2 regions of the Streptomyces sp. NPDC056169 genome follow, and region 1 is predicted to be linked to the other one. Evidence: predicted binding sites of a transcription regulator. Region 1 holds the regulator's gene; the other holds the start of a gene.
The links. The regulator HspR, encoded in region 1, represses chaperone genes until heat shock. The targets are predictions, from matches to a motif close to TTGAGNNNNNNNNNCTCAA.
Positions count from the first base shown of each region.

Region 2: a site for HspR is predicted at 4,208-4,226, ahead of lon (endopeptidase La). Genes of this name have one in related genera too.

Region 1 is NZ_JBHJUO010000015.1:238,226-247,696, forward strand. It holds gene ACFC0G_RS25945 (hypothetical protein) at 1-318, opposite strand; gene ACFC0G_RS25950 (hypothetical protein) at 327-524, opposite strand; gene ACFC0G_RS25955 (helix-turn-helix transcriptional regulator) at 661-1,641, shown strand; gene ACFC0G_RS25960 (hypothetical protein) at 1,647-2,114, shown strand; gene ACFC0G_RS25965 (heat shock protein transcriptional repressor HspR) at 2,182-2,625, opposite strand; gene dnaJ (molecular chaperone DnaJ) at 2,630-3,814, opposite strand; gene grpE (nucleotide exchange factor GrpE) at 3,845-4,501, opposite strand; gene dnaK (molecular chaperone DnaK) at 4,498-6,339, opposite strand; gene ACFC0G_RS25985 (sugar transferase) at 6,617-7,105, shown strand; gene ACFC0G_RS25990 ((Fe-S)-binding protein) at 7,238-9,471, shown strand, end outside.
Region 2 is NZ_JBHJUO010000005.1:275,838-285,308, forward strand. It holds gene ACFC0G_RS10210 (lytic polysaccharide monooxygenase) at 198-1,082, shown strand; gene ACFC0G_RS10215 (DUF4240 domain-containing protein) at 1,079-1,672, opposite strand; gene lon (endopeptidase La) at 1,774-4,185, opposite strand; gene ACFC0G_RS10225 (GNAT family N-acetyltransferase) at 4,317-4,955, shown strand; gene ACFC0G_RS10230 (hypothetical protein) at 5,000-5,635, shown strand; gene ACFC0G_RS10235 (RNA polymerase sigma factor) at 5,692-6,309, shown strand; gene ACFC0G_RS10240 (zf-HC2 domain-containing protein) at 6,306-7,190, shown strand; gene ACFC0G_RS10245 (ABC transporter ATP-binding protein) at 7,187-7,996, shown strand; gene ACFC0G_RS10250 (hypothetical protein) at 7,993-9,318, shown strand; gene ACFC0G_RS10255 (hypothetical protein) at 9,315-9,471, shown strand, end outside.

The DNA.
Region 1 (9,471 bases):
TCAAGCACTGCGGGGGGTGGCGGTGATGGTCTCGGGTTCGATCAGCTGGTGGTCCCGCTGGTCGAGGTTGACGAAGATCATGCCGTACCGAATGGCACAGCGGATGGGCTGCGGGGCACCGCGGGGACGGCGGAGACAGCGGTAAGCACGGACGTCCTCGTCCTGCTCGCGTGCCACGACGATCGGTTCTCCGAAGAGGGTGACCTTCAGCGCGTCGCCACGGTGGGGGATGGCCGTGGCGAGATCGACGAAGTGCCAGCCGGACCGATAGGCCGAAGCCATCTCCCGGCGGAACCTGGGGTCATCGGGTACGTTCATGCGTCCGTCTAATTCCAGCCGGGGTCCTGCGCGGGGGCCACGCTCCAGCCCGGGTCGCCGACCAGGTGCCAGCCCGGGTCCAGCGGAGCGGCCTGTACCTCGGCCGGCGCCGTGTGCCAGCCGGGGTCCTGGGTCACTCCCACGGCGCCCACTGCGGCCGCCGCGATGAAGGCGACACCGGCCACCGTGCGTATGAGCTTCTTCATCATCACCGAGCAACCTCACTTGAAGGCAACGTCTCTTTACCAACCCCCGCGAGTAAGACGATGGCTTACTCTCTGCACCTGCACCACCAAACCCAGGCATCATGTTCCTGAGATGCAGGAGCCTGGGGGTGTACATATGCGGAAAGAAGCGGACGAAACAGGTCACCCGCATTCGTATGCCGAACTCTGCAAAGCCGGCTCCGAGCTGTACGCGGCCGCCCTGCGGACCGGACGAATAGCCCGGTCAGAGACCTTGGAGGCCCCCTGCCTCCTCGATCTCTCGCTCCTCCACCCCGACCCGGACGACGCCCAGTGGCTGCGCCCGGTTCCCCCCTCGGCCGCCCTCGCCCAGCTCCTCCAGCCGATCGAACGGGAAATACTCGACCGCCGCCGGCGCACCGTCGCCCTCTCGGACGCTTTCGAGCCGTTCATGGCCATCAGCGCCCACGACACCCCCACCACGCACGCCATCACCGTCCTCGAGGGCATCGACCGCATCAACTCGACCCTCGACCGCGTCGTCGCCAACTGCCGCCACGAACTGCTCACCGTCCAGCCCGGCGGCGGACGCCCCGCACAGGCCCTCAGCGAAGCCCTCGACCGCGTCTCGCCGCTCCTCGGCCGCGGCATCAGCATGCGCACCCTCTACCAGCACACGGCCCGCCACACCGAGCTCACCCTGACCTACCTGGAGCACGTCGGCCCCGAGGTCCAGGTGCGCACGCTGGAAGAGATCATCGACCGGCTGATCATCGTCGACCGCGAGGTCGCCTTCGTCCCGGCCCGCAGCGACCGCCAGGTCGCCCTGGAACTGCGCCACCCCGGCCTGGTCGCCTACCTCGGCGGCGTCTTCGACCAGTTCTGGCAGCTCGCGGTGCCGATCCGCGAGGAGATCCCGTACGACATCAAGACCGACGGCATCGGCGGCGTCCAGCGCTCCATCGCCAAGCTCCTCGTCGAGGGCCACGTCGACGAGGCCATCGCCCGCCGCCTCGGCATGAACGTCCGGACCTGCCGCGCCCACATCGCCAAACTCGCCGCCGCCCTCGGCAGCGGCAGCCGCGCCCAGCTCGGCTATCTCATCGCCCAGTCCGGCATCCTCGAACGGGACAACTGACCAGCGTGTACGTACAGATCGACCTCGACGGACCCGCGGGCACGCTCCGCGTCTCCGGCCACGGGCTGCCGACCGTGGAGCTCGTCCGGGCCCCGGGGACCGACCCCGACCCCCACATCCCCATCGGGACCCGCAAGCCCGCCCTGCTCACGCTCACCGTGGACGGCGAACCGGCCGCCATCCGGCCCGCGCGCGGGCGGCTCCTGCGGTCCTCCTACCGGGTCGACGTACGGACCGACGGGGTCCGCTACCGGCTCGTGCCCTGCGGGTACGACGACAGCCGGCTCACCCGCGACGGACGCCGCGTCGGCACCCTCCTCTGCTCGGGCGACGGCAGGGTCGTCGACACGTGGGAGGACGACCCCACCCCGCGCGACCGGGCCCTCGGCACGGCCCTCGCCGCCGCGTTCGGCACGGGCGCCTCGCCGTGGTGGGAGACCGTCGGCGACATCGTGGGCGAGCTGATCCCCTGACGTACCGGCATACGACGAGGCCCCCTCCACCGTCGTGGAGGGGGCCCCGTCGTACGGGCTGTGAGAGCTATTCCCCGCGCTTCGGACGCCAGACCACCAGCGCGCTCGCCTGCTGCACGTCCTGGTACGGCACCAGGTCGCGCCGGTACGAGGCGTGCACCTGGGCCTCGCGCTGCCGCATCGCCGCCGCCGCGCCGTCGACCGCGGCCGACAGCTCGGCGATCCGGCTCTGCAGCGCCGCGACCTGGTTCTCCAGTTCGATGATCCGCTTGATGCCCGCGAGGTTGATGCCCTCGTCCTGCGACAGCTGCTGCACCTGACGGAGCAGCTCGATGTCACGGGCCGAGTAGCGCCGGCCGCGGCCCGCCGTACGGTCCGGGGAGACCAGACCGAGACGGTCGTACTGCCGCAGGGTCTGCGGGTGCAGACCGGAGAGCTGGGCCGCCACCGAGATGACGTACACCGGCGACTCGTCGGTCAGTTCGTACGGATTGCGTCGGCGCCCGTCCACGGGGTCACGCTCCCTTCGCGGCCTGGAACAGCTCCGCCCGGGGGTCCTCGGAGGCGGTCGCCTCGCGGAAGGTCTCCAGGGCCTCACGTGCCTTGTCGTCCAGCTCCTTGGGCACCGCGACCTCCACCGTGACGAGCAGGTCGCCGCGGGTGCCGTCCTTGCGGACCGCGCCCTTGCCACGGGCGCGCATGGTCCGGCCGTTCGGCGTGCCGGCGGGCAGCTTGAGCGTGACCGCGGGGCCGCCGAGGGTCGGCACCTTGATCTCGCCGCCGAGCGCCGCCTCCGTGAAGGAGACCGGCACCGTGACGGTGAGGTTGTCGTCCTTGCGGCCGAAGACCGCGTGGTCGTCGACGTGCACGACGACGTACAGGTCGCCGTTCTGCCCGCCGCGCTCGCCCGGCGCGCCCTTGCCCCGCAGCCGGATCCGCTGCCCGTCGGAGACACCCGACGGGATGCGGACCTGCATGGTGCGGGAGGACTTGGCCCGCCCGCTGCCCTTGCAGACGTCGCAGGGGTTCTCGGCGATGAGGCCGCGACCCTTGCAGTCGACGCACGGGTCGGTGAGGGAGAACCCGCCGCCGCTGCCGCGCGAGACCTGTCCGGTGCCGACGCAGGTCGGGCACACGCGGGGCGTGCCGTTCTTGTCGCCGGTGCCCGAGCACGCCGTGCACGGCTGCTGGCTGGACATCCGCAGCGGTACGGTCGCGCCCTCGACGGCCTCGATGAAGCTGAGCGTCACCTCGGACTCGATGTCCTGGCCGCGGCGCGGCTGGGTACGCGTACCCGTGCCCGCCCCGCGGTTGAACAGGCCGCCGAAGACATCCCCGATGCCGCCACCGCCGCCGAAGCCACCGGCTCCGCCGGGGCCGCCCTGGGCGCCTCCGAAGAGGTCGCCCAGGTCGAAGTTGAACGAGCCGCCGCCGCCCGGGCCGCCGGCCCGGAAGCCGCCGTTCCCGAAGAGGGCGCGCGCCTCGTCGTACTCCTTGCGCTTCTTGGGGTCGCCGAGGATGTCGTTGGCCTCGGAGATCTCCTTGAAGCGCTCCTCGGCCTTGGTGTCGCCCTTGTTGGCGTCCGGGTGGTTCTCGCGGGCGAGCTTCCGGTACGCCTTCTTGATCTCGGCCTCGGTGGCGTCCTTGGGGACGCCGAGAACCTTGTAGTAGTCCTTCTCGACGAAGTCCTTCGTGCTCATCGACGTCCCTCCTTCCGGACGATCATTGCGTCACCCCTCTTCGGGGGCACCGCTCTCCTCGTCGGCCTTCTCTTCCTTGGTGCCGGGCGTGGCGCCCGGCTGGGGCTCGGCCACCGCGACCCGGGCGGGCCTGATGGTCCGCTCGCCGATCCGGTACCCAGGCTGCAGGATCGCCACGCACGTCGTCTCGGTGACGTCCGGCGCGTACGAGTGCATCAGGGCCTCGTGGATCGTCGGGTCGAAGGGCTCGCCCTCCTTGCCGAACTGCTGCAGACCCATCTTGGCGACGACGGTCTCCAGCGATTCGGCCACCGACTTGAACCCGCCCAGGAGCTCGCCGTGGTCCCGGGCCCTGCCGACGTCGTCGAGGACGGGCAGGAGCTCGGACAGGAGCGTCGCAACGGCGATCTCCTTGACCGTGACCCGGTCCCGCTCCACGCGGCGGCGGTAGTTCTGGTATTCGGCCTGGAGCCGCTGGAGGTCCGCGGTGCGCTCGTCGAGCGCGGAACGGACCTGGTCCAGCTGGGCGGTGAGGCCCGCGGTACCGGCCGACTTCTGGCTGCTTGCGTCCCCGGCCGGGGCCGCCTTCTCCTCCGTGGAGGAGTCGGCGGCCTCGGCGGCGTCGTCAGGGGTGGCGCCGGAGGGGACGTCGGACTTCTCCTCGAAGCCCGGGGTCTCCTCGGTCACGCCTGACCGCCCTTCTTGGGCTCGTCGTCGATGATCTCGGCGTCGACGACGTCGTCGTCGGCCTGCGCCTGGCCGGCACCGGCGTCGCCCGCGGCCTGCGCGCCCTGCGCGTCGGCGTAGAGGGCCTGGCCGAGCTTCTGCGAGACGGCAGCGACCTTCTCGGTGGCGGTGCGGATCTCGGCGGTGTCCTCGCCCTTGAGCTTCTCCTTCAGCTCGACGAGCGCGGCCTCGACCTCGGCCTTGACGTCACCGGGGACCTTGTCCTCGTTGTCCTTGAGGAACTTCTCCGTCTGGTAGACGAGCTGCTCGCCCTGGTTGCGGGACTCGGCGGCCTCGCGGCGACGGTGGTCCTCGTCCGCGTACTGCTCGGCCTCCTGGCGCATGCGGTCGACCTCGTCCTTGGCGAGCGAGGAGCCGCCGGTGACGGTCATCTTCTGCTCCTTGCCCGTGCCGAGGTCCTTCGCGGTCACGTGCATGATGCCGTTGGCGTCGATGTCGAAGGCGACCTCGATCTGCGGGACGCCACGCGGCGCCGGCGGCAGACCGGTCAGCTCGAACATGCCGAGCTTCTTGTTGTACGCCGCGATCTCGCGCTCGCCCTGGTAGACCTGGATCTGCACGGACGGCTGGTTGTCCTCGGCCGTCGTGAAGATCTCGGACCGCTTGGTCGGGATCGTGGTGTTGCGCTCGATGAGCTTGGTCATGATCCCTCCCTTGGTCTCGATGCCGAGGGACAGCGGGGTCACGTCGAGGAGCAGGACGTCCTTGACCTCACCCTTGAGGACACCGGCCTGGAGCGCGGCGCCGATGGCGACGACCTCGTCCGGGTTGACGCCCTTGTTGGCGTCCTGACCGCCGGTCAGCTCCTTGACGAGCTCGGCGACGGCCGGCATACGGGTCGAACCACCGACGAGAACGACGTGGTCGATCTCGCGGAGCTCGATGCCCGCGTCCTTGATGACGTTGTGGAACGGCACCTTGCAGCGGTCGAGCAGGTCCGAGGTGAGCTGCTGGAACTGGGCGCGCGTGAGCTTCTCGTCCAGGTGCAGCGGGCCCTCGGCGGAGGCCGTGATGTAGGGCAGGTTGATCGAGGTCTCCGTCGAGGACGAGAGCTCGATCTTCGCCTTCTCGGCGGCCTCGCGCAGACGCTGGAGCGCCATCTTGTCCTTGGCGAGGTCCACGCCGTGGCCGTTCTGGAACTGCGTCACCAGGTAGTCGACGACGCGCTGGTCCCAGTCGTCACCACCGAGGTGGTTGTCACCGTTGGTGGCCTTCACCTCGACGACGCCGTCGCCGATCTCCAGGAGGGACACGTCGAAGGTGCCGCCACCGAGGTCGAAGACGAGGATCGTCTGGTCGTCCTTGTCGAGGCCGTAGGCCAGGGCGGCCGCGGTCGGCTCGTTGACGATGCGCAGGACGTTGAGGCCCGCGATCTCACCGGCCTCCTTGGTGGCCTGGCGCTCGGAGTCGTTGAAGTACGCCGGGACGGTGATGACCGCGTCGACGACCTTCTCGCCCAGGTACGCCTCGGCGTCACGCTTGAGCTTCTGCAGGATGAAGGCGCTCATCTGCTGCGGGTTGAAGTTCTTGCCGTCGATCTCGATCTTCCAGTCAGTGCCCATGTGGCGCTTGACCGACCGGATGGTCCTGTCGACGTTGGTGACGGCCTGACGCTTGGCCACCTCGCCGACGAGCACCTCGCCGTTCTTCGCGAAGGCGACGACGGACGGCGTGGTCCGGGCACCCTCGGCGTTGGTGATGACGGTGGGCTCGCCGCCTTCCAGAACGCTGACGACCGAGTTGGTCGTGCCCAGGTCGATGCCGACCGCACGTGCCATGTCAATTCCTCCAGCTGACGTACTTGAGTGGATCTGACTCAAGGATGCACGAGACCCCGCGATGCGTCAACAGACCTGAGTGGGAGTGACTCAACTCTTCGCCCGGTCGGCCGCTCAAAGAGGGCCCGGAAGGAGGCGGAAGAGGAGAGCGAGCGCGTCGATCCCGCCCCTCGCGGGGTGCTGCGTGAGAGAGTCCGGATGCTCCTTGCCGGGCAAAGCAGGCATATCCCACGAATATCCCATGATTCTCATCGGCTCACTCGGAAGGGTGTAGGGGATGACGGCCAAGCGCACCTTCGACGTCCTGGGCGGGCTCGCCCTCCTCGCCGTCCTCTCCCCCGTCCTCGCCGCCGTCGCCCTCTCGGTCGCGCTCGGCGGGACGACGCCCGGCCGCGGCATCCTGCGCCGCCGGACGGTGGCCGGGCTGGACGGCCGCGCCTTCACGATGCTGACCTTCCGGACGAGGAGCCCGCTGGCCGCGCTGCCCCTGCTCCTGCACGTCGTCGCGGGCCGGATGTCGCTGGTCGGGCCGTGCCCGCTGGCCCCGACCCACCGCGAGTGCACGGGCGAGGCCCGCCGCCGGCTCTCCGTACGCCCCGGACTCACCGGACCGTGGCAGATCAGCGGGCGCTCGGAGCTTCCGTGGGAGGAGCGCGAGCTGCTCGATCTCCACTATGTGGACCACCACTGGCTGGGAATGGACCTCGGCATCCTGGCGCGTACGCTTCCAGCAGTCCGCAGGCGTCGCTCGGCAAGGTTCGCCTGAGCGACACAGATCACCGTGAGTGCCGCTACAGCGCGGGGCCGTGACCCGGTAATCTCAGCACGGACTCAATAAGTTACCGCTTAGTAGGCTCGCGAGTCAGCAGGCACGCGAGGCCCGCCCGAGGAGCCCCTCATGCAACTCGCCGCGATCGTCGTGTCGATCGTCATCACGGTGGTGGCCGTCGCGCTGTTCGGCCGTGCCACCGTGCAGATCTACCGCTTCGTACGGCTCGGCCAGCCGGTCCCCGCGGGCACGCGCACCGGCGACCCCACACAGCGCACCCTCACGCTGGTCAAGGAATTCCTCGGCCACACCCGGATGAACCGCTGGGGCATCGTCGGCGTCGCGCACTGGTTCGTCGCGGTGGGCTTCTTCTCGCTGCTCCTGACGATCGTCAACGCCTTCGGCCAGCTGTTCCAGGCCGACTGGCTGATCCCGATCATCGGTGACTGGCTGCCGTACGAGATCTTCACCGAGTTCCTCGGTCTGATGACGGTCCTCGGCATCGTGACCCTCATCGTGATCCGGCAGCTGAGCAAGCCGACCAAGGCGGGCCGCAAGTCCCGCTTCACCGGCTCCAAGACCGGCCAGGCGTACTTCGTCGAGGCCGTCATCCTGATCGTCGGCGTCTGCATCATGACGCTGCGCGCCCTCGAAGGCGTCCAGCACCACGTGACGAGCTGGGAGCCCGGCTTCTTCGCCTCGTACCCGCTGATCGCGCTCCTCGACGGCCTGGACCTGAGCACGATCCAGTACCTGACCTACTTCTTCGCGTGCCTCAAGATCGTCACGTCGTTCACCTGGATGATCGTCGTCTCGCTGAACACCAACATGGGTGTCGCCTGGCACCGCTTCCTCGGCTTCCCGAACATCTGGTTCAAGCGGAACTCCGACGGCTCCACGGCCCTCGGCGCGCTCCAGCCGATGACGACCGCCGGCAAGGAGATCGACTGGGAGGACCCGGCCGAGGACGCCGTCTTCGGCGTCTCCCAGGTCGAGCAGTTCTCCTGGAAGGGCATCCTCGACTTCTCCACCTGCACCGAGTGCGGCCGCTGCCAGTCGCAGTGCCCCGCCTGGAACACCGGCAAGCCGCTCTCCCCCAAGCTCCTCATCATGTCGCTGCGCGACCACGCGCACGCCAAGGCCCCCTACCTCCTCGCCGGCGGCGGCAAGGACATGGAGGGCAACGAGAAGGCGACGCCGGAGCAGCTCAAGGACGTCCCCGCCTCCGCCATCGCCGAGGCCGAGCGCCCCCTCATCGGCACCGCCGAGGAGAACGGCGTCATCGACCCGGACGTCCTGTGGTCCTGCACCACCTGCGGCGCCTGCGTCGAGCAGTGCCCGGTCGACATCGAGCACATCGACCACATCGTCGACATGCGCCGCTACCAGGTGATGATCGAGTCCGCGTTCCCGTCCGAGGCGGGCACGATGCTCAAGAACCTGGAGAAGAAGGGCAACCCCTGGGGCCTCGCCAAGAAGGCCCGCGTCGAGTGGACCAAGGAGGTCGACTTCGAGGTCCCGATCGTCGGCAAGGACGTCGAGGACCTCTCGGAGTACGACTACCTCTACTGGGTCGGCTGCGCCGGCGCCCTGGAGGACCGGGCCAAGAAGACCACCAAGGCCTTCGCCGAGCTGCTCAACATCGCGGGCGTCAAGTTCGCGATCATGGGCGGCGACGAGAAGTGCACCGGTGACTCCCCCCGCCGCCTCGGCAACGAGCCGCTGTTCCAGCAGCTCGCGCAGGAGAACGTCGCCATGCTGAACATGGCGTTCGGCGAGGACGACGACGACCCGGAGACGAAGAAGCCGAAGTCGGCGAAGCGGATCGTCTCCACCTGCCCGCACTGCTTCAACACCATCGCCAACGAGTACCCGCAGCTCGGCGGCGAGTACGAGGTCATCCACCACACCCAGCTGCTCCAGCACCTCATCGACGAGGGCAAGCTGGTCCCGGTGACCCCGGTCGAGGGCCTCATCACCTACCACGACCCCTGCTACCTGGGCCGTCACAACAAGGTCTACACGCCGCCGCGCGAGATCATGTCCGCCGTCCCCGGCCTGCGCCAGCAGGAGATGCACCGCCACAAGGAGCGCGGCTTCTGCTGCGGCGCCGGCGGTGCCCGGATGTGGATGGAGGAGCGCATCGGCAAGCGCATCAACACCGAGCGCGTCGACGAGGCCCTGTCCCTCAACCCGGACATCGTCTCCACCGCCTGCCCCTTCTGCCTCGTCATGCTGACGGACTCCGTCAACGGCAAGAAGAACGAGGGCAAGGCGAAGGAGACCCTCCAGGTCGTGGACGTGGCCCAGCTGCTCCTCGACTCGGTGAAGACCCCGGCGGACCCGGAGCCGGAGCCGGAGAC
Region 2 (9,471 bases), on a different contig from region 1:
TGATCCCTCCCCCTTCCGCGGCGGCTCTCCGGGTGCACGGCACCCCGGGGGGCCGCTTCGGCTTTTTCCGCCCGCCCCCTTGCCCATTGGTATGGACCAATGCGACGCTCTACGGCGGTCGCCCGGAATTCAACTTCTGCGTACCCAGCGCGCGTTGCTCGTCCCGTTCTCCCCCACGCACGAGAGAGAGCCCCCGCATGGCCTCCTACCGCCGTACCTCCGCCGTCGCCGTCTCCGCCCTGTCCGCCGCCGCTCTCGTCGGCCTCACCCCCACCACGGCCGGTGCCCACGGCGCCGTCTTCAACCCCGTGAGCCGCGTGGCGGCCTGTTACGCCGAAGGCCCCGAGACGCCCAAGTCGCAGGTGTGCAAGGACCTCGTCGCCGACTCCGGCACCCAGCCGCTGTACGACTGGAACGAGGTGAACATCGCCAACGCCGACGGCCAGCACCAGGCCCTCATCCCGGACGGCAAGCTCTGCTCGGCGAACCGCGCCAAGTACCGGGCGCTGGACTGGGCGCGCACCGACTGGCCGGCGACGGCCGTCAAGGCGGGCTCCTTCGACTTCAAGTTCCGGGCGACCGCCGCCCACTCGGGCACGATGACGGTCTACATCACCAAGGCGGGCTTCGACCCGACGCAGCCCCTGAAGTGGTCGGACCTGGACGCGACCCCGGTCGCCGTCTACAACACCACCCGCACGGCCACGGACGGCTACTACAACTTCACGGGCAACCTCCCGGCCCGCACCGGCCGCCACATCGTCTACAAGGTGTGGCAGCGCAACGACAGCCCCGAGGCCTTCTACAGCTGCTCGGACGTCACCTTCGGCAGTGCGGCGGCGGCGCAGACCCAGCTGAAGGCGCAGGCCCCGACCGAGGCGAAGATCGCGGCGGGCGCCGACCTCTCCACCGTCAGCCACGCCGGCCACGGCGGCGACGAGCACGCCCCGGCGCTCTCCGCAGAGGCCGCCGGAGCCCCCGCCTCGCCGCTCCCCCTGGCCCTCGCGGGCGCGGGCGCCCTCGCCGCCTTCGCGGGAGGCACCCTGCTCCTGGGCCGCCGCCGGAGCTCCTCCGCCTCCTAGGAGCCGGAGGTACCGAGCGGGAAGAGGGCGGTGAGCCGGGGCAGTGCCATCCCCTCCGGCCGAGCCCCCCGGACGTCCTCGCCCTCTTCCCACTCTCCCGCCGCCTCGGCGGCGTCCTCCGCCTCCTCGACGGCGTCGAGGAACTCCTCGCCGTCGTCGTCCTCCTGGCCGGTCAGCTCGTCGTACGCGTCCTGGGCGACGTAGTCGAGCTCCTCCCACTCGGGCCACTCGTCCTCGTCCCACTCGTCGCGGTGCCGGCCGACGAGGACCCGGATCCCGGGCACGTCGGCCAGGGCGTCCGGGTCGGCGACGACCGAGTCGTACACCTTCCGCCCCTGCCCCACGAGCCAGAGCGTGAAGTAGTGGAAGCCGTCGTCCGTGCAGCCGCCGCCCTCGACGCGGTTCGCCGCCGCCCACACCGCGCGGGTGTCGGCTCTCTCGCACGCCCTCTCCAGCCGCACCTGGAACGCCACGCTCTCGGTCTCCGGGCGCCGCACCAGCTCCGCCCGCAGCCACTCCAGCCGCTCGTCCCGGTCACCGGGACGGCGGCTCAACTCGTCGATGAGAGCCCAGAAGGCGTCGTCGTTCATGCGTACGAGCATGACAGCCTCGACTGACATCCGGGTACGGGGATTCGGGGACGCCGGAGCGGGGTGTCCCTGATCAGGACACCCCGCTCACCGCCGGGGAGTTACGCGGCCACGCCCACCGGCACCGCCGCCGGGGCGAGGGCGATCTCCAGGACCTGCCGGACGTCCGTCACCGGGTGGACCTCCAGCTTCTCCAGGATCTCGGCGGGGACGTCGTCCAGGTCCGCCTCGTTCCGCTTGGGGATCACGACCGTCGTGATGCCCGCGCGGTGCGCCGCGAGCAGCTTCTGCTTCACGCCGCCGATCGGGAGGACCCGGCCGGTGAGGGAGACCTCGCCGGTCATGGCCACGTCCGTACGGACCTGGCGGCCGCTCAGCAGGGACGCGAGGGCGGTCGTCATCGTGACGCCCGCGCTCGGCCCGTCCTTGGGGACCGCGCCCGCCGGGAAGTGGATGTGCACGCCCCGGTCCTTGAGGCCGGTGACGGGCAGTTCCAGCTCCGCGCCGTGCGAGCGGAGGAAGGAGAGCGCGATCTGCGCGGACTCCTTCATCACGTCGCCCAGCTGGCCGGTGAGGGTCAGACCGGCGGCACCGGTCTCCGGGTCGGCGAGGGACGCCTCCACGAAGAGGACGTCACCGCCCGCGCCGGTCACCGCGAGTCCGGTGGCGACGCCCGGCACCGCCGTGCGGCGCTCCGCCGGGTCCTGCGCGGACTCGGGCACGTGGTGCGGGCGGCCGATCAGGTCCCGCAGGTCGTCCGGCGTGACCGTGAACGGCAGCTCGCGGTCGCCCAGTTCGTGCTGGGCCGTGACCTTCCGGAGCAGCCGGGCGATGGCGCGCTCCAGGGTGCGGACGCCGGCCTCCCGGGTGTACTCGCCGGCGAGCCTGCGCAGGGAGGCGTCCTCCAGGACGACCTCGCCCGGCTCCAGGCCGGCCCGCTCCAGCTGGCGCGGGAGCAGGTGGTCGCGGGCGATGACGACCTTCTCGTCCTCGGTGTACCCGTCGAGCCTGACCAGCTCCATGCGGTCGAGCAGGGCCTCAGGGATGGCTTCGAGCACGTTGGCCGTGGCCAGGAAGACGACGTCGGAGAGGTCGAGTTCGACCTCCAGGTAGTGGTCGCGGAAGGTGTGGTTCTGGGCGGGGTCCAGGACTTCGAGGAGGGCTGCCGCCGGGTCGCCCCGGAAGTCGGAGCCGACCTTGTCGATCTCGTCGAGCAGGACCACCGGGTTCATGGACCCGGCTTCCTTGATCGCCCGGACGATCCGGCCGGGCAGGGCGCCGACGTAGGTCCGCCGGTGGCCGCGGATCTCGGCCTCGTCGCGGACGCCGCCGAGGGCGACGCGGACGAACTTGCGGCCCATCGCGTGGGCGACGGACTCGCCGAGCGAGGTCTTGCCGACGCCGGGCGGGCCGACGAGGGCGAGGACGGCTCCGCCGCGGCGGCCGCCGACGACGCCGAGGCCGCGTTCGGCGCGGCGCTTGCGCACGGCGAGGTACTCGGTGATGCGCTCCTTCACGTCCTCCAGGCCCGCGTGCTCGGCGTCGAGGATCGCCTGGGCGCCGGGGATGTCGTACTGATCCTCCGTGCGCTCGTTCCAGGGCAGTTCGAGGACGGTGTCGAGCCAGGTGCGGATCCAGGAGCCCTCCGGGGACTGGTCGCTGGACCGCTCCAGCTTCTCGACCTCCTTGAGGGCCGCCTCGCGGACCTTCTCGGGCAGGTCGGCGGCCTCGACGCGGGCGCGGTAGTCGTCGGACTCGTCGCCCTCGGCCTCGCCGTTGAGGTCGCGGAGCTCCTTGCGGACGGCTTCGAGCTGGCGGCGGAGGAGGAACTCGCGCTGCTGCTTGTCGACGCCCTCCTGGACGTCCTTGGCGATGGTCTCGGCGACGTCCTGCTCGGCGAGGTGCTCGCGGAGCTGGGCGGTGGCGAGCTTGAGGCGGGCGACCGGGTCGGCGGTCTCCAGGAGCTCGACCTTCTGCTCGACGGTGAGGAAGGGCGAGTAGCCGGAGTTGTCGGCGAGGGCGCCGACGCCGTCGATCTGCTGGACGCGGTCGACGACCTGCCAGGCGCCGCGCTTCTTGAGCCAGCTGGTGGCCAGCGCCTTGTACTCCCTGACCAGCTCGGTCACGGAGCCGGGCAGCGGGTCGGGCAGGGTCTCCTCGACGGCGCTGCCCTCGACCCAGAGGGCGCCGCCGGGTCCGGTCGTGCCGGCGCCGATGCGGACGCGGCCGAGGGCGCGGATCAGCGCGCCGGGGTCGCCGTCGGACAGGCGTCCCACCTGCTCGACGGTGCCGAGGACGCCGGTGCCGGCGTAGGTCCCGTCGACGCGGGGCACGAGCAGCACCCGCGGTTTGCCGCTTTCCGGGCGGGCGGCGGCCTGGGCGGCCTCGACGGCGGCCCGTACGTCGGTGTCGGACAGGTCCAGCGGCACCACCATTCCGGGCAGCACGACCTCGTCGTCGAGCGGCAGCACAGGCAGAGTGAGCGGCGCGGACGCCGTGGACGCAGAAGCCATGATCTCCCCTTCGGCAGTCAAGTTGAGCTGTACGGACTCAATGCACGTGAGCCCAGGAATGTTCCCCAGCGGCAGTTCGCTCTGAGCGATCACCCTTCCGCCGGACCATCGACTGCCGATGTAATGACCCTATGGACATATCAGCTATTACCTCCGCCTGGGTGGCCGGCTGGACCGTCTCCCGGGAGACCCCGCCCGCCGTCGTCGAGCCCTGGGGCTACCGGATCGACGTCGGCCTGCCCCGGCACGTCGTGCGGCACGTCCTGCCCGCCCCCGACGCGGCCTCCGTCGGCGCGCTCTGCGAGGCGCTCACCGAGCCGTACAGCTGGCTCAAGGTGATGGCCACCCCTGAGGAGGTGGCGCCCTGGATCACCCCGGAGTGGACGGTCCCCGACGACCCGGGCTTCATGATGGTCAAGCCGCTGGACCCGGGCGCCCGCCCCGCGCCGCCGGAGGGGTACGCGCGGACCACCGAGGTCCGGGACGGGGTCATCCGGGTCCGCGTCCTCGCCCCGGACGGCACCCTCGCCGCGCGCGGCCAGATCGCCCCGACGGGATCCACCGCCGTCGCCGACCAGATCGAGACCGACCCCGCGCACCGGCGGCGCGGCCTCGGCGCGAACGTCATGCGCACCCTGGAGGCCGCCGCCGCGCAGGCCGGGGCCGAGACCGGGGTGCTGGCCGCGACCACGGACGGCCTCGCGCTGTACGACTCCCTCGACTGGCGCTACCGCGGGCCCCTCACCGGGATCATCCGGTCGGGAACCTGACCGTCCGGCTGCGCGGGGGACCCCGTACGGGGCATGCTCGATCCATGGTGCGAGGCCGAGGCGTACGGGGGAAGTGGTGCGGGGCCCTGCTGCTTGCGGCGGTCCTGGCCGGCGGCGCGAGCGCCTGCGGGCCCGGGGTGCCGCCCACACCGGGCGGCCCGCCCGCGACGGGGGTGAGCGCGCCCCCGGAGCCGCAGCAGTCCTCGGAGCCGCAGGAGCCGCAGCAGTCCCAGGCGCCGCAGGAGTCCCAGGGGCCGAGCGGTACGCCTGAGCCGACCCGCACAGCCGCTCCGACCCCGACCCCGACGCCGACCGCACCTCGCGACGAGCCACGGCCCGCCGAGGTCCTCGTCGAGGTCGTCGTCAGCGGTGGCTTCGCCGGGGTCCGCAATCAGCTCGTCGTCCACGACGACGGCAGCTGGACCAGCCGCTCCGGCCATAAGCCGCCCCGGACCGGGCAGCAGACGCCCGCCGAGGTCGCCGAGCTGCGGGCCGCCCTGGAGGACCCGGCGTACGCGCGGGTCCCGAGCCGGCCCACCGGCAGCCCGGTCGCCGACGGGTTCCAGTACTCCCTCACGTACCGCGGCCGTCTCGTCGTCGCGGGCGACGGCGAACGCCCGCCGGCCCTCCAGCGCGTCTTCGCCGCCCTCCCGGAGGGCGGCCCGCCGACGAGCCCCTGAGCGGGGGACGGCCCCCGCCGTGAACCGAACAGGGGTCCGTGCGCGATAGAGAGGGCGTGAGACTGTTGCGCCCCTCAGGGGGAGGCCCCGCAGGGGGAGACGAGGACGACGACGCGGCGCTGCTGCGCGCGGTCGCCCGGGGGGACACCGAGGCGCTCGCCGTCCTCTACGACCGGCACGCGGGCTGGCTGCACGCCCGGCTCGCCCGCCGCTGTTCCGACGAGGAGACCGTGCGGGAGGTCCTCCAGGACACCTTCGTCACGGTCTGGCGCTCGGCCGGCGGCCACCGCGGCCGGGGCGAGGCCGGCGGCTGGCTCTGGGTGATCGCCGCCCGGCGGCTCGTCGACGCCCAGCGCGCCCGGGCCCGCGCCGAACGCACCGAACGGGCCGCGGCCGCGCCGCCGGAACCCGCCGCGCCCGCGCCCTCCGCCGAGGAGCGGGTCCTCGCGGGCCTGGAGTACGGCGAGGTGGGCGCCGCCCTCGACCGGATCTCGCCCGAGCTCGCCGAGGTCCTGCGGGCGACCGTCGTCGACGGTCTTACGACCCGCGAGACCGCCCGGCTGCTCGGCATACCCGAGGGCACCGTCAAGACCCGCGCCCTGCGCGCCCGCCGCGAGCTGCGCGCCGCCCTCGGCGCCGGCGGCGGCCCGTACCCCTTGGGAGGCACCGCATGACGTCCCCCCTGCACGCCACCGGCTGGCACGTCACCGACGCGCTGGCCCTCCGGTACGCGGAGGGCGCCGCCCCCGAGACGGACGCCTGGTCCCTGGAGAAGCACGTCGAGTCCTGCTCCCCCTGCGCGGGCCGCGTCTCGGCCGCCGTACGCGCCGGAGCCGCGGGCCCGGCGCTGGCCGCCGTACGGGCGGAGCTCCTGACGTCCGTGGGACACCGGCCCGTTCCGGCCGTCGCCGTCGCCGCCGGGAGCCCCCTCGGGCGGTGGGCGCGGCTCTGGTGGGCCGCCGGGCCCGCCCTGCGCGGTTCCTGGGTCGTGGCCGTGGCGCTCGTCCTGGGCGGGGCCTTCGCCCTGGCCTACGGCGCCGGGTTCCAGGGCGCGCGGAGCTGGCTGCTCGCGCTCTCCCCGGTCCTCCCGCTGGGCGGGGTCGCCGTCTCGTACGGACGCCACGCCGACCCCCTGTACGAGATCACCGCCGCCACCCCCTCCGGCGGGCTGCGGCTGCTCCTCACCCGTACCGCCGCCGTGCTCGCGGTCTGCGTGCCGCTGCTGACGGCGGGCGGGGCGCTGCTGCCGCCGGTGGCCGGCTTCCCGGGGGCGGCCGCCTGGCTGCTGCCGGGGCTCGCGCTGGCCCTGGCCGCCCTCGCGCTCGGCTCGTTCGTCGGCTGCCGGGCGGCGGCCGCGACCCTCGCCTGCGGGTGGCTGCTCGCCGTGACGGGCCCGCTCCTCGGGCCGTCGGCGGCCGGCACGGACGGTGCCGCCGCGCTCGCCCGCTACTTCTCCGGCCCGGCAGCGCAAGGGAGTTGGGCCGCGGCGGCACTCGCCTGCGGGGCCCTCCTCGCGCTGCGGCGCCGTTCCTTCGACCACCTGGAGACCCGGTGAACCAGCCCGCCACGGTCGCGGTGACCGGACTGACCGTCCGGCACCGCCGCACCGTCGCCCTCGACGCGCTCGACCTGTCCCTCTCCCCCGGCGTCCACGGCCTGCTCGGCCCCAACGGCGCCGGGAAGACCTCGCTCATCCGGGTCCTCGCGACGGTCGCCGCGCCCGCCGCCGGGCGGGTGGAGCTGCTCGGCGGGGACGTCGCGGGCCACCGTGAACGCACCGCGATCCGGCGCCGGCTCGGCTATCTGCCGCAGGAGTTCGGCTTCTACCCGGCCTTCACGGTCCGGGAGTTCGTCGCGTACGTGGCCTGGCTGAAGGAGGTGCCGGCGGACCGGGCCGGGGCGGCCGTGGAGCGGGCCGTCGAGCGCGTCGGGCTCGGCGGCCGGATCGACGCGCGGATGAAGACGCTGTCGGGCGGCATGGTCCGGCGGGCGGGCATCGCGCAGGCGATCGTGAACGAACCGGAGTTGCTGCTGCTCGACGAGCCGACGGCGGGCCTCGACCCGGAGCAGCGGGTCGACTTCCGCGAGCTGCTGCGGGAGCTCGGCACGGAAGCGACGGTGGTGGTCTCCACGCATCTGGTGGAGGACGTGGCCGCGGCCTGCACGGAGGTCACCCTGATCGAGTCGGGGCGGCTCGCGTTTCGCGGGACGACCGCAGAACTGGCCGCGCTCGGCGGCGAGTCGGACGTACCCGGCGACTCGGCGACGCAGGCGATCGAGCGCGGCTACACGGCCGCCCTGCGCGCCCACCGCGCGAGCGCCGGAGCCGGCGCGGTGCGTACGAAGGAGGCGCTGCGGTGACCGCGACCCTCACCCCGCCCGGCACGGAGGAACGGACGCCCGCGCGCCCGCCCTCCCCCCTCCGCACCGAGCTGCGCCGCGGCCTCGGGCCGTGGACCGGCGCCGCCGTCGCCGTCACCGTCCTGGTGACGATGTACGGCAAGGCGCCCGAGTGGCAGGGCCGTTGGGCCGACGTGACGAACCTGCTGCACGTCGCCGCCGGTCTGCTCGGCGGGCCCCTCGCGCTCGCGGCGGGCTGCTGGCAGGGCGGCCGGGACCGGCGGCGCGGGACGAACGACCTGTGGGAGTCCGTCCCGCGCTCCCCGCTGCGCCGCCTCCTGGTCGCGGTGGCCCCGTCCGCGCTCTGGCCCGCCGCCGGCGTGCTGTTCGCCGACGCCGTCTGTGCCCTCGCCACCTGGCCGTACGTCTCTGCCGGGCGCCCCTTCCTCGAACTCCTCGCCGCCGACGCGATGGCCGTCGCCGCCCTCGGCGCGCTCGGCCATCTCGCCGGGCGAACGGTCCGGTGGCGGCTGGCGGCCCCGCTCCTGGGGATCGTCGGGTACGTCGTGCTGGGCCTCGCCGCGTACCGGCAGGGCCCCTCGCGCTGGCTCGGACCGGCCGGCGAGCACCAGTTCTTCTGGGACCGGCCGGTGTGGTGGTACGGCCCGGCGGCGATGGCTTGGGCGGCGGGTCTCGCACTCGCCGCGGTCCTCGCGTACGGGCTGCGCTCGGCGCGCCTCCGGCCGCTCGCCCTGGTCCCGCTGGCGGTCGCGATCGGCGCCGCGACCCTGATCCTGCGCCTGCCGCCGGACGAGGGTCCGTGGCGCCCTGACCCGGCCCTGTCCCGGCAGGTCTGCGACACCGGCACGCCGCAGGTGTGCCTGACGGCGGTGGACGAGGACCTGCTGCCCGACGTCTCGGCAGCGCTCGCCCCGCTGAACGCGCGCCTCAAGGGGGTGCCCGGCGCCCCGGTCCGCTGGGTGAGCGGCCCGGGCGGACCCGCCGGCCCCGGGGACGTCGCGCTGCCGGACGCCCGGCAGGACGCGGTGCGCGACCGGCTCGCGCGACCGGCGCTGTACCTCAACTCGGCCGTGTCCTGGCTGTTCTCGGACACCTGCCGCCCCGGTGACGGCACGGGCCCGAACGCCGAGCGGGCGAGCCTCGTCAATCTCGCCGTCATCGAATGGCTGGCGCCGACAACGGACGACTACGGCCCCGCCACCACCGGCGCCCAGCCGTACATCGACCGGCTGAACGCCAAGTCACCGGCCGAACAGCGCGATTACCTGACCCGCTACCTGGCCGCGAACACCTGCCGTCCGGACGAGGTGCCGATCCCGTGAAGCTCCCCCCGCTGAGCCTCTATCTGCGCTCCCGCGGCCTGCCCGGTGCGCTGGCCGCCCTGCTCGCCACGGCGGTGGCCGCTGCCTGGGCGGCCGAGCGGCTGGTGTCGGCGGCGGACTTCGACCACACCGCGCGGCTGCCGGTCGTGCTCC